3 regions of the Marinobacter sp. DUT-1 genome follow, and region 3 is predicted to be linked to each of the others. Evidence: riboswitches for the same ligand, from Rfam matches in the RefSeq annotation. Region 3 holds a riboswitch; each other region holds the start of a gene.
The links. A riboswitch is a leader RNA that binds a small molecule or an ion and turns the genes downstream of it on or off. The one in region 3 is predicted to bind thiamine pyrophosphate.

Region 1: it holds a riboswitch for thiamine pyrophosphate, as region 3 does, so the genes downstream of both, thiB (thiamine ABC transporter substrate binding subunit) here and ACQUTG_RS10805 (sodium:solute symporter family transporter) in region 3, are expected to answer to the same signal.
Region 2: it holds a riboswitch for thiamine pyrophosphate, as region 3 does, so the genes downstream of both, thiC (phosphomethylpyrimidine synthase ThiC) here and ACQUTG_RS10805 (sodium:solute symporter family transporter) in region 3, are expected to answer to the same signal.

Annotation. Positions count from the first base shown of each region.
Region 1 is NZ_JBNRLS010000002.1:241,711-246,097, reverse strand. It holds gene ACQUTG_RS06740 (NAD(P)/FAD-dependent oxidoreductase) at 1-239, opposite strand, end outside; gene ACQUTG_RS06735 (TIGR01244 family sulfur transferase) at 301-717, opposite strand; gene ACQUTG_RS06730 (MBL fold metallo-hydrolase) at 731-1,597, opposite strand; TPP riboswitch at 1,752-1,856, shown strand; gene thiB (thiamine ABC transporter substrate binding subunit) at 1,905-2,909, shown strand; gene thiP (thiamine/thiamine pyrophosphate ABC transporter permease) at 2,909-4,387, shown strand, end outside.
Region 2 is NZ_JBNRLS010000005.1:99,549-103,935, reverse strand. It holds gene waaA (lipid IV(A) 3-deoxy-D-manno-octulosonic acid transferase) at 1-509, shown strand, start outside; gene ACQUTG_RS16380 (TolC family outer membrane protein) at 551-1,909, opposite strand; TPP riboswitch at 2,094-2,209, shown strand; gene thiC (phosphomethylpyrimidine synthase ThiC) at 2,302-4,179, shown strand.
Region 3 is NZ_JBNRLS010000003.1:168,647-173,033, reverse strand. It holds gene ACQUTG_RS10810 (molybdate transporter family protein) at 1-477, shown strand, start outside; gene ACQUTG_RS10805 (sodium:solute symporter family transporter) at 474-1,850, opposite strand; TPP riboswitch at 1,840-1,950, opposite strand; gene ACQUTG_RS10800 (LysR family transcriptional regulator) at 2,175-3,086, opposite strand; gene torT (TMAO reductase system periplasmic protein TorT) at 3,417-4,387, shown strand, end outside.

The DNA of each region.
Region 1 (4,387 bases), on a different contig from region 3:
GTGGGGATGACGGTTTCGGTCTTGCGGCGTGTACTTTCAGCGGAAAACACACCGCCACCAACCATGGTCCAGCCCGGCTGGTAATAATGAATTTCACAAGAATCAATGATTGCGATATCCAGGTCCTTCTGGCGCTTTAACAGGCTCGCAGCGGTCGCAATTCCGCCTGCTCCGGCCCCGATGATGACCACGTCATGGTATTTCAGGGAGGATCGATCGGCGTTTTGGTGAGGTTTCATCTGGTCTTCAACTCCGCAATATCAAAGGACCTCCCTGTCCGTCGAGCTCAATAATCAAACGTTACTTTTCCAGCAGTTCCCGAATGGGCTGAGGATCATGACCGGCCTCGTGGGCCGCCTTGAGCAGCATCGGAATACTGCACTGGGGTTCCCGAGCGCGGGCCTGGGCCCACATGTGAACAGCACGACGGCCGGTCCGACAGAACCCGAGGATGGGTGAAGGTACTTGTTCCAGCGCTTTGCCGAACGCTTCCACGTCTGCTTCGGAATACTCGCCGGATGCCACCGGGACACATACCCACTCAAGACCGACCTTGGCGGCAGCCTCCGCGTAGGCCTGCTCACCGGCGTAACCCTCTTCCCCGGGGCGACGGTTACAGATCAGTGTCCGGAAGCCTTTTTCCCGGATTTCAGGGAGATCGCCGATAGCCACGGTATCCGCAACCGCGAACTCCGGTTCAAGATAATGAATCTTCATGGCGTACCCTCTGTCAGAAGCGGTTTACAGGTACTTTCAGGTAAACCTGTCCGTTATCCTCGGCCAGTGGCATCCCACCTGCCCGCATGTTCACCTGTACCGAAGGCAGGATCAGGCGGGGCATGCTGAGCGTGGCGTCCCGCTCGGTCCGGAGCCTGACGAAATCGTCTTCGGTCATGCCTTCGCGAACGTGGATATTGTTGGCCCGTTGCTCGGCAACCGTGGTTTCATGCTGGAACTCGTCCCGGCCCGGTGCCTTGTAGTCGTGGCACAGGAAGATCCGAGTCTCATCGGGCAGCGCCAGAACCTTCTGGACAGAGCGGTAGAGCGTGTGAGCGTCACCGCCGGGAAAGTCACAGCGGGCGGTGCCGGAATCCGGTGCAAACAGTGTGTCGCCAACGAAAGCTGCGTCACCGATGACATACGTCAGGCACGCAGGGGTATGGCCGGGGGTATGCAGCACCCACCCTTCCAGGTTGCCGATTTGGAACGAATCCCCTTCCTCGAAAAGCCGGTCAAACTGGCTGCCATCACGGGCAAATTCGGTACCGGCGTTGAAGACTTTTCCGAAGATTTCCTGCACGTCAACGATTTTCTGGCCGATGCCGGTCTTGCCACCGAGCTGTTCCTGCAGGTAAGGCGCCGCAGAAAGGTGGTCAGCGTGAACGTGAGTTTCGAGTATCCACTCGACCTTCAGGCCGCCATCCTTTACGAAACGGATGATCTCTTCAGCGGAACGGACGTCGGTCCGGCCGGCGGCGTAATCGAAATCCAGCACGGAATCCACGATGGCACAGGCATTACTCGCTGGATCCTGTACTACGTAACTGAAAGTATTGGTCGGTTCATCAAAGAAATGTGTGACTGCAGGCATTTGCATAGTCATTCCTCCGTCGGGAGTGTCTGTCGTTACGTCACACACTACACCATACTTTTAGTTCTAAGCATAGGCGCCATGGCTATATGCGACACAATGACGCTGATAGGCAAACTCGATGGCTGGCCGGAGGCAACGGCTAGCGTGTTATACTGTGCGCCACTCAACGGGGTGCCCTTCGCTCAAGAAATGAAGGGCTGAGACCATACCCGCGGAACCTGATCCGGTTCGTACCGGCGAAGGGATTGAGTATTCACCGTTCCAGTGAAACCGCGGCATGGTTCCCCAGATCGAATCCGAGGATACGACCATGCTGAGACGCCCCCTGACCCTTTTTGCAGGCATCGCGCTGCCGCTTCTGGCCAGTGCCCAGGGCAACGAAGCCCTGACCGTCTACACCCACCCGTCATTCGCTGCCGAATGGGGACCCGGACCGGGCGTGAAGGAAGCGTTCGAGCAACAATGTCACTGCACCCTCGAATATGTGGTCCTTGATAGCGGAGGTGACATCCTCCAGCGGCTTCGCCTCGAGGGCAATTCCACCGACGCGGATGTGGTTCTCGGGCTGGACACCGGCACCATGGAAACCGCCAGGCAGACCGGCCTGCTTGCTCCGCACAGTATCGCGCTCGAATCTCTTGATCTGCCCGTCGAGTGGCAGGATTCCCTGTTTGTGCCCTACGACTGGGGCTATTTTGCCTTCGTCTATGACACCCAACAGTTACCCAACCCTCCGAAAAGCCTGGAGGAACTGGTCAACGCACCCGAGGAACTGCAGATCATTATCCAGGATCCCCGGACCAGCACACCGGGCCTTGGCCTGTTGCTCTGGATGAAGGCCGTCTACGGCGACCAGGCCGGCGAAAAGTGGCAGGCCCTCAGCGATAACATTCTGACAACTACCAAGAGCTGGAGTGACGGCTACTTCTCGCTGTTCATGAACGGTGAGGCACCGATGATCCTCTCCTACTCCACGTCTCCGGCCTATCACATGGCCATCGACAAGACCGACCGTTACCAGGCGGCCGAGTTCGAGGAGGGTCATTACCTTCAGGTGGAAGTGGCGGCATTGGTTGAGCCCTCGGAACAGAAAGCACTGGCCCGGGACTTCCTGCAGTTCATCCTGACCGCAGATTTCCAGCGCCATATTCCCCTGAAGAACGTGATGTACCCGGCCATTGATCTGGGGGATGAATTACCGGAGGTGTTTGATCGCCTGATCCAGCCGGACAAAACCCTGTTTATCGATCCGGCCACCGTGGCAGAAAAACGCAAATCCTGGCTGGATGAATGGCTCAACGCCATGATCCCGTAATGCGTCAATTCCCGTTCGGTGCCACCCAGGCGCCGCTCAGCCACCCGGGCTGGCAGATCGGCCCGGGCCTGCTCATCGCCGGTAGCCTGCTGGCATTGACCATTGCCGGTGTAGCCGCGCTGCTCTGGCAGGCCCACCTGCCGGAAGCCTCCGAGCTCTGGCAAAACCGCTATCTCAGCAATGTCATCCGTTTCACGATCTGGCAGGCCACCCTTTCCACTTTGCTCAGCCTGGTTCTGGGACTGTTCATTGCACTTGCCCTGGTCAGGCAGCCCCGATTCCCGGGTCGAAACTTGCTGTTACGGATGATGGAGCTGAGCCTGGTTCTGCCAACGATCGTGGCGGTTTCGGGACTGGTGGGAGTTTATGGCCGGCACGGCTGGCTGACGTCAGTGGTTGAACACTGGACCACGGTCCGCTGGAATCTCTACGGGCTTAACGGCATCGTGCTGGCTCACGTGTTTTTCAATGCACCATTGGCCGGCCGGATTCTGCTCCAGGCACTGGAATCGGTTCCCGCGCCCCGGCGGCGGGTGGCCAGCCAGCTCGGCCTGACCGGGTGGTGGCTCTGGCGCACCCTTGACTGGCCGGCTGTGCGCCGTGTGTTGCCGGGCATCGCAGCCCTGGTATTTACCCTCTGCTTTACCAGTTTTGCCATCGTGATGACGCTCGGCGGAGGGCCCGCGTCCACTACCCTTGAAGTAGCGATCTACCAGTCTCTGCGCTTTGAATTCGACTTCGGTCGCGCGGCCCTGCTGGCGATTGTGCAGTTATCAATCTGCGGTGCCATCTGGCTCTTGATGGTTCGTCGAGGTTTGTCAGCTAACCTTACGCCACAACGCAGTTTTTCAGAAACCATACTTAGGCCAGACAGCCACGGCATCACGCGGTTCCGGGATATCGTGCTGCTACTGTGCTTTACCCTTTTTCTCCTTCTGCCACTGGCCGCAATCCTGTTCCGGGGCCTGCCGGGGCTTGTCACAGTGGCCGTTGACGGTGGTAACCCGCTCGCGGATCTGGTGAACGCGACACTACTAAGCTTCGCCATTGCCCTGCCCGCCGGCGCGTTTTCGGTGCTGTCGGCCCTCCTTGTGCTGGCCCTCGCCAGTCGGGGTGGCCCGCATCTGGGCAGGTTATCTTCGGTGGCAACCGCGGTGCCCCTGATGGTCCCGCCGATCGTCCTTGGGACAGGCCTGTTTCTGCTTCTCCGGCCGAGCCTGGGACACTCCTCGCAGGGGCTGGCGCTGGTTGCGCTGATCAATGGTCTGATGGCCCTGCCATTTGTCACCCAGCTCCTTAAGGGACCGCTCACCGGCCTGGATCAGGCAACGGCACAACAGGCGGACCAGCTAGGATTATTGGGCTGGTACCGCTGGCGCTGGCTGCACTGGCCCCGGCTCAAGCGTCCGCTTGCTCTCGCCATGGCCTATGGCACCGGATTATCCCTGGGAGATTTCGGGGTGATCGCGCTGTTCGGC
Region 2 (4,387 bases), on a different contig from region 3:
CCCATCAGGAATTGCTTGTTGCCCATCCCGAAGCGCTCCTGATCCTGGTGCCAAGGCACCCGGAACGATTTGATTCGGTGGCCAACAAGGCCATGTCCAGGGGGATGACCGTTGCCAGGCGTTCCCGTGGCGAGGATCCCGCTGATGCCCAGGTTTATCTGGGCGACACCATGGGCGAGCTGATGATGCTCTATGGTGCCAGTGACATTGCCTTTGTGGGTGGTTCGCTTATTGAACGGGGTGGGCACAATCCCCTGGAGCCGGCTGGCTGGGGAATCCCGGTGTTTTCCGGGCCTCACGTGTTCAATTTCGAGACCATCTATCAGCGCCTGCTGGACGATACCGGCGTCAAGATCGTGGCCAACGCCGAAGAATTGGCGACCTTCCTGATCACCCTGTTCAGTCACCCCAGTGAGCGGGAAGCGATTGGACGGCGCGCACTGTCAGTGGTGAACAAGAACCGGGGCGCGCTGGAAAAAGTGGTCGAGGGAATTATCGAGCGGGTTTGATGTGAGTGGCGGGCAGTGTGCCTGCCCGCCAAAGCGGTCCCCTAGCGGGCCGGATCGTCCAGGGTCTGTTCCTCGTTGGCCAGGGCTTCAATGCCTGGTGCTGTTTCGCTCAGCCAGTTGTTCAGGTCCACCAGATCCTGTGGGCTGAGAGTGCCGGCGGCCTGCTTCAGCTGCAGCGTGTTGATCACGTAGTCATAACGGGCATTGGCATAGTCACGCAGCGCCACGTAATAGGCCCGCTCCGCATCCAGCACTTCCACGATATTCCGGGTACCCACTTCATAGCCGGCACGGGTGGCATCCAGTGCACTGCGGCGGGAAATAATGGTCTGTGACAGCGCCGAAGCGGTCTCGACATTGTTGTTCACGGTCAGGAACAGGCTGCGGGTATTCACCCGGACGTCCCGTCGAACGGTGTTGAGCTGCTCTTCCGCCACGGTAACGAGGGACCGTTGCTGCCGAACGCCCGCCTGGGTACCACCACCGGTATACAGTGGCACGTTCAGCTCCAGGCCAATAACGCCCTGGGTCCCTTCGAACTGGTTGGGGCTGCCGCCGTCAATCTCGTTGTCACCGTAGGACGCGGTGAGATCCAGGGTCGGGTAATGGCCGGATTTGGCAACCTTCAGGTTGGCCTCGCTGGCGTTGAGGTCATAGAGCGCGGACTGAATGGACCAGTTCTGCTCCAGCGCCGTGGTTTCCCAGGCCGAAGGGTCCATTGGTTCCGGGCGACCGAGCGGGAAGTTCCGGCGCAGGTTCTCCAGATCCTCCGGGTACTCCCCGGTCAGCCTTGCCAGTTGTTCCTTGGCGACATTGAGCTGGTTTTCCGCGGCAATCCGCTGGCTCTTGGCATCGTCATAGCTGGCACGGGCCTCATATACCTCGGTAATCGCAATCAGGCCAACATCAAAGCGCTCCTGGGCCTGCTCGTACTGGCGCTGGATTGCGGCTTCGGTGGCCAGGGCTGTAGTGACGGTGTCCTGGGCCCTGAGTACATTGAAATAGGCAGTGGCCACGTCCAGGATCAGCTGCTGCTGGGCCAGGTTGTACTGGGCCCGGGCGGATTCGGTCTGGAACTGGCTGGCGTCGTACCGGAACCAGGAGTCGGCCCGGAACACCGGCTGGGTCAGCTGGACACCGTAACTGGTGGACTTGTAGCTTTCGTCCTGAATGTCGCCGTCCAGGTCCGTATGGTTGGCATTGCCGAAGGCGCCCACCTGCGGCAGCAGCGCACTTTTGCTGACATCGCTCGCGGCCTGCTGGGCCTCGAAACTGGCCTGGGCGGCCGCAATGCCGGAGTCATAGGAGAGGGCTTTTTCGTAGGTGTCGATCAGGTCGATGGCGAGGGCTGGTTGGGCAGCCATCACACCGATCAGTCCGGAAAGCAGTCGTTTTTTCATTCTTTCTCCTGAATACCTGTGCGCATGGGCGTCAGTCCGGGACGCCGGGTAACCGGCCGCACAGTGCTCTCAAGCACCAGGGTGTGCATCCGGCGGGCTTATGGTTGGCCATTATGGACAATAATTCCCCTGGCCTCTACACTTGCAAACGTCACACAAATTGTGTGCTGAACCGAATTTCACTCGCGTCTTGACGGGGTGCTGGCTTACCTGATTCCTGGGTGGCCGGCTGAGATTGCATCGCAGAACCCGCGACCTGATCCGGATAATACCGGCGTAGGGATTAAGACCAGATGACCCAAAAGCAGTCCCCAGTCCTAGTGGCTTTGGCTGCCCATGCAGGCTCCGTCATACGCGACCCGAAACCCCAGTCCATCTACCGGGAGCGAAAGATGACCGACCTGCCATCCTACCTCAGCGATTCCGCAAGAGTTGATTCCGCCGCCATCAAACCGTTACCAAGCTCACGAAAAATCTACGTGCAGGGTAGCCGATCCGATCTGCGAGTGCCCATGCGGGAAATTACTGTGGAAGACACGCCGACCGAAATGGGCGGTGAGAAGAACCCACCGGTGGTCGTTTACGACACCTCAGGCCCCTACACGGACCCGGAGGCGAGTATCGACCTGCGCAAAGGCCTGGAGCCCATCCGTGCCGGCTGGATTGCCGAACGGGGCGATGTTGAACAGCTGGAAGGCTACACCTCGGAATTCACCCGCCGGCGCATGAAAGACCCACAACTGGACCCGCTCCGGTTCATGGATGAGCGCAAACCCCTGCGGGCCAAGCCGGGCAGGAACGTTTCCCAGATGCACTACGCCCGCCAGGGCATCATCACCCCGGAAATGGAATACATCGCAATACGCGAGAACATGAAACTCCAGGAAGCCCGTGAGCAGGGCCTGCTGGACCAACAACATCCCGGCCAGTCCTTTGGCGCCAACCTGCCAGCGGAAATCACACCGGAATTCGTTCGCGACGAAGTGGCCCGAGGCCGCGCCATCATTCCTGCCAATATCAACCACCCGGAAATCGAACCGATGATCATCGGCCGCAACTTCCTGGTGAAAATCAACGGCAATATCGGCAACTCGGCGGTCACTTCCTCCATCGAGGAAGAAGTGGAAAAGCTCACCTGGGGCATCCGCTGGGGCGCCGACACCATCATGGATTTGTCCACCGGCAAGAACATCCACGAAACCCGGGAATGGATCATCCGTAACTCCCCGGTACCCATCGGCACCGTGCCCATCTACCAGGCCCTGGAGAAAGTCGGCGGCGTGGCCGAAGACCTGACCTGGGAAGTCTTCCGGGACACCCTGATCGAACAGGCCGAGCAGGGCGTGGATTACTTCACCATCCACGCCGGTGTGCGCCTGCATCACGTCCCGCTTACCGCTAACCGGGTTACGGGCATCGTCTCCCGTGGTGGCTCCATCATGGCCAAGTGGTGCCTGGCCCACCACAAGGAAAGTTTCCTTTACGAGCACTTCGAAGACATCTGCGAAATCATGAAAGCCTACGATGTCTCCTTCAGCCTCGGCGACGGCCTGCGCCCCGGTTCCATCGCCGACGCCAACGACGCGGCCCAGTTCGGCGAACTGGAAACCCTGGGCGAACTTACGAAGATTGCCTGGAAGCACGATGTCCAGTGCATGATCGAAGGCCCCGGCCACGTGCCCATGCACCTGGTTAAGGAAAACATGGAAAAGCAGCTCGAATGTTGCGACGAAGCCCCATTCTACACCCTCGGCCCGCTGATCACCGACATCGCGCCGGGCTATGACCACATCACCTCCGGCATCGGCGCTGCCATGATCGGCTGGTACGGCTGCGCCATGCTCTGTTATGTGACTCCCAAAGAGCATCTGGGCCTGCCCAACAAGGACGACGTGAAAACCGGCATCATCACCTACAAGATCGCCGCCCACGCCGCCGACCTGGCCAAAGGCCACCCGGGCGCCCAGATCCGCGACAATGCCCTCTCCAAGGCGCGTTTCGAGTTCCGGTGGGAAGACCAATTCAACCTCGGCCTCGATCCGGACACCGCCCGGGCCTACCACGACGAAACCCTGCCCAAGGACTCCGCCAAGGTGGCTCACTTCTGCTCCATGTGTGGTCCTAAGTTCTGTTCCATGAAAATCTCCCAGGAAGTCCGGGATTACGCGGCAGAAAACGGGCTGGACGAGGTTTCCGCGATTGACGCCGGGATGCAGGAAAAGTCCCGCGAGTTTGTGGAGTCCGGCGGTAAGCTTTACGACAAGGTCTGATAGCTTGGTGTTCTGGTTCGCAGGACTGTGACTTCGCGGGTGGAGCCCGGTGGGTGGCCCGGTTCAGGACACGCTCCTGACGGCCCATCCCTGGGGCGCTTGGGCTCCGCCATCCTTGGCTCCGCACAGTCCTGAACCCGGCCACCCACCGAGCTCTACTAGACTCACGGGAATTCGCTTTAAGAAACCGGAAATTTAGAAGCGATAC
Region 3 (4,387 bases):
AACGCCATCGTATTGACGGCTCTGGTTGCTGGGGATTGTTTCGGCGAGCAATCGAGTCGCGTTTCGCCGGCCAGACTTTCAGTGACTACCGGCCTGGGCAATCTCTTCCTGGTTCCGTTTGGTGCCTTACCCATGTGTCACGGGGCCGGTGGCGTGGCAGCGCATTATCGCTTCGGCGCCCGGACCGGCCTGGCTCCCATCCTTTTAGGAACGGGCTTGCTCCTGGTCGCTTTCTTACCGGGCGGCCTCTCAGTCATAGCGGCAATTCCGACCGCCGGTCTTGGCGCCTTGTTGCTGGTCGCCGCCGTGGAGCTGGCTGCGTCGAAACGTCTCTGGACAGCCAAGCCGTCCTGTTGGCCTGTCATCGCAATAACCGCGCTGGTGACTGTCTGGGTCGACCCGTTTTTCGGGCTTCTGGCCGGCGTGGCTTCGGAAACGGTTCGGGCGGCATTGGTGCGTAGACAGAAGATTGCCTAGTGTCCCGTCCGGCGGCGCTGCACCGTCGTTAGCAGCAGCGTAACTCCGCCCGAAGCCACGATTGCCCCGGCAAACGGCGCCAGTGTCGGCACGCCACCGGGGAAACTGGCAATCTGGAGAGCTTCACCGAGACTGCCGCCCACGATCCAGCCCGGCAAAATCGCCCCGGCGACTCCGGCCAACACACCGCTTAACGCAGCGGTTGTTGATACCCGGGGCCAAAGTCCCATCAGAATGGGAATGATGGCCGTTGCGCACAGCAGATCGGCAATCAGGAACAGCCGCAGAACCGACGCACCCTGCAAGGCTATCACCACAACCGGCACCATCAGGGCCACCGTTACCCAGCGCGCGCCGGCGAGTGTCAGGCCCGCTTTTTCAGCGACCGCCAGGGAGGCAATGCCGTTCTGGAGGGTATCCACGGACGATGCGACCAAAGTGACGGCCAATACCAGCGCGACCGCGCCCAACCATTGCGGTGCTTCATTTATCAGGGCAAAAAACGGAATGGGCGGTTGCCCCAGTTCAAGCCCGGCCATGGCAGCGCTCATCCCGAGGCCACCCACGACCGCAACCACAACGATGGTGGTGCCACCGCCGAGGAGGGCGCCTTTCCACAGTGAGCTGCTGTCCCGTGCGGCCCAGACCCGTTGCCAGTAGCCCTGATGAAAGAGGTTGGCCGCGGTTACCGCGAGCACCAGGGTAAGGGCGACACTGACCGCGCTCCAGAAGGGAATGCCCGGCAATTTGGCCGACTCCGACATGGCAGGCAGGTGTTTCCAGTCTACAAAAAGCACCGCAGCCAGCAGCGCCATCAACAGCAATGCCTGCCAGCGGTCGGTGGCCAGACTGGCCCGTAATCCGCCCCAGGTGGTGTAGACCAGTGTCGTGACCGCGACACCAATAATGACGATCTGACCATTGAGGTCAGACAGCAGTCCGGTGATTGCGCCAATGGCTGTGAGCTCCGCGGCCAGAAAGCACGACATGTACAAAACCGAGATCAACGAGACCCAGCGGCGCATACCTTTACCGAAGCGACTTTCGGCAAACTCGCTGATGCTGCGCCCTTCGGGCATTTGCCGGCGAATGACGGGGCCGAGCATGGCGAAGACGATAAAAGGCAATGCCGCCCCCAGGGCGTAGCCGGCCAGTGCCACCGGGCCAACAAAGGCGCCCACTTCCGGTGGCGCAAAGAGGATCCAGGCGCCCATGCCTGACGCCAGAAAGGAAAGGCCAATGGTGGTCGCGCCCTGACTGTTGCGGGCGGTCATGTAGTCGTCAATGCCGTTGGCTGTTTGACGGGCACGCAAGCCCAGCCAACCGAACAGGCACAATGCCGCCACAATGGCGGCCATCTGGGTCATCATCATGTCGCGCTTCCTCCGCCGGAATGATCCGGATCAGGTTCCAGGGTCTGCCGAAGGCACTCTCAGCCCCGGCTGTGTTGCCGGGACTCCCCTGTCGACTGGAACTGTCTGTGTGTGGTGTTGAATGCGTAGCCGGTGGGTAACGGCCATCAGGCATCCATTTAAACTGTCAGCGGCATGGTAAAGATAGGGCCGGCTCTGAGCAACTGGAGGGTGCTGGGCATCAAGCGAATCTCAGGAAACCAGGTCACTGGCTTTTCAGTGAGGCTGACGAGGGCCTGGTAGTGATCATGGTTAGTAAAAACTTATAAACCATCGATGATGCGCTCAACGCATATCTGGCTCCTCACCTATGTGCATAAATTCCCGAAAAGCGGAAACGGCCGTGTTTTGCTCGATATTGGTGGCCCAGGCGAGTCCGACGTCCATTGTCGGTATCCGGTCGACCAGAGAGGTCACCTCGACGCGGCGTCCGTCGAGCGACCAGGGGCGATAAATCATGTCGGAGAGGATCGTGACGCCCATGCCGCTGGCAACCATTGAGCGCACGGCTTCAACGGAACTCGTTCTGAAAATTGTATGAGGTCGATAGTTCGTGCGATTCCAGTAGCGCTGTGTGGTGTTACTGGCTTCGTCAACCGTCAGCATAATGTAGGGTTGGGCAGCAACATCGGCCAGAGAGATTGATGGCAGCTCGAGAAGAGGGTGGTTCGCCGACAACCAGAGCCTGCGGCGTGATTGCAGCAAGGTCTCGTAGGATATTCCCTCCTGATCGACAATATTAGAGGTGAGCATCACTGCAAGATCGAATTCACCAGATGCAAGCCCATCTTCGATCGCAGTTCGCGAAGCTTCAGTCAACTGAAGGTCCACGTGGGGAAATACACGAAGGAACCGCTCAATGTAGGTTGGAATATAGTAGCCAGCAACCGTGTATGTCATTGCTAAACGAAGAGTGCCCTTAACGTCATCACGCAAGCGGCGTGGAGATGTGACGGCCTCCTCCACCACAGCCATTATTCGTCGGGCGTGATCGTAAAAGATATTGCCCTCATAGGTCAGGGCTACTCCCCCGGCATGTCTCGCGAGGAGCGGGGTGCCGACGATTTCCTCAAGCTGTTTTACTGCCGTTGTCACTGCAGATTGGGACACATTCAGTTCGAGAGCTGCGCGTGAAATCTGTCCCAAGTTCGCGACCGCAATGAAGTAACGGATCTGACGGATCGTAGGTGTATTCATAAAATTTATAGTAGCTATTCATTTAAAAGATTGAAAAATAAACCCTAATTTAAGTGTGGTTATAAAGCTACCCACATCATGATGCCTCTTTCCTAAATAATATATCTTTAAATCAATGCTTTATGAGTGATCCTGTGGCGCGCGAACTACCCGTTCATGCCCGAGCTCGCCGCGAAAGCTCTCCAATCAGTGTATCGTTTTAACAGATATTTGGACACTGAAAATCGTATTATACAAATTTGCTGTCTCATTTTATGGTTGTTTTAACGTCTTTCCAGAGGGGATTGGCGTTGGGGCAGCAGAGCTCCTTTCACATTAGGAGAAACAATAATGAAAAAATTTCTCAGCGCATCAGCTGCGACGATGGCAATGACGATTGCCTTTTCCAGCAGCGCAATGGCCGAAACCTGGTACCCATATCCTGTCGAAGTCTGGACTCCCCCCTTCAACATGGATAGCCCACGCAGCAAGACAGATTACGAACCACTCGCCGAAGCCTCGCAGAAATGGAATCTCTGCGTTTCTTTCCCGCACATGAAGGATGCTTACTGGCTTGGCGTCAATTACGGCATCACCGAAGAGGCCAAGAGGCTCGGTGTGGCCGCCACTGTGACGGACGCGGGTGGCTACACGAACCTCAACACTCAAATCTCGCAGATCGAGGATTGCGTTTCCGCAGGTGCGGATGCCGTTATTATCGGCGCCATCGCCTATGACGGGCTTAACAACCTGGTCGCTGAGATCAATGAAAACGGTATCCCGGTCATCGACGTTATCAACGGAATGTCGTCCGACCAGCTCTCAGCCAAGTCGTTGGTATCCTTTGGCGAAATGGGCGCCAAGGCTGGTGAATTCCTGGCTGAACTGCATCCTGCGGGTGGGGAGTCAGCGAAAGTCGCCTGGTTCCCGGGTCCCGCTGGTGCCGGTTGGGTAGAAGCAGGAAATGCCGGTTTCCTGGGCGCGGTAGAGGGTTCAGCGATCGAGATGGTAGAAACAAAATACGGCGACACCGGTAAGGAAGCCCAAGCCAGGCTCGTCGAGGATACTCTCCAGACCTATCCCGATCTTGACTACATTGTCGGCACTGCGGTCACAGCAGAAGCGGCTATTCCAATCCTCCGCTCAAGGGGGCTGGCAGATAAAATAAAGGTAGTGTCCTACTATTATGCTCCGGGTGTTGATCGGGGTATCGCCCGTGGCCAGATCCTTGCTGCACCAACCGATTCCACCGTCATTCAGGGGCGCATCGCTGTCGACCAGGCCGTTCGGATACTGGAAGGCAAGGATTATCTCAAGCACGT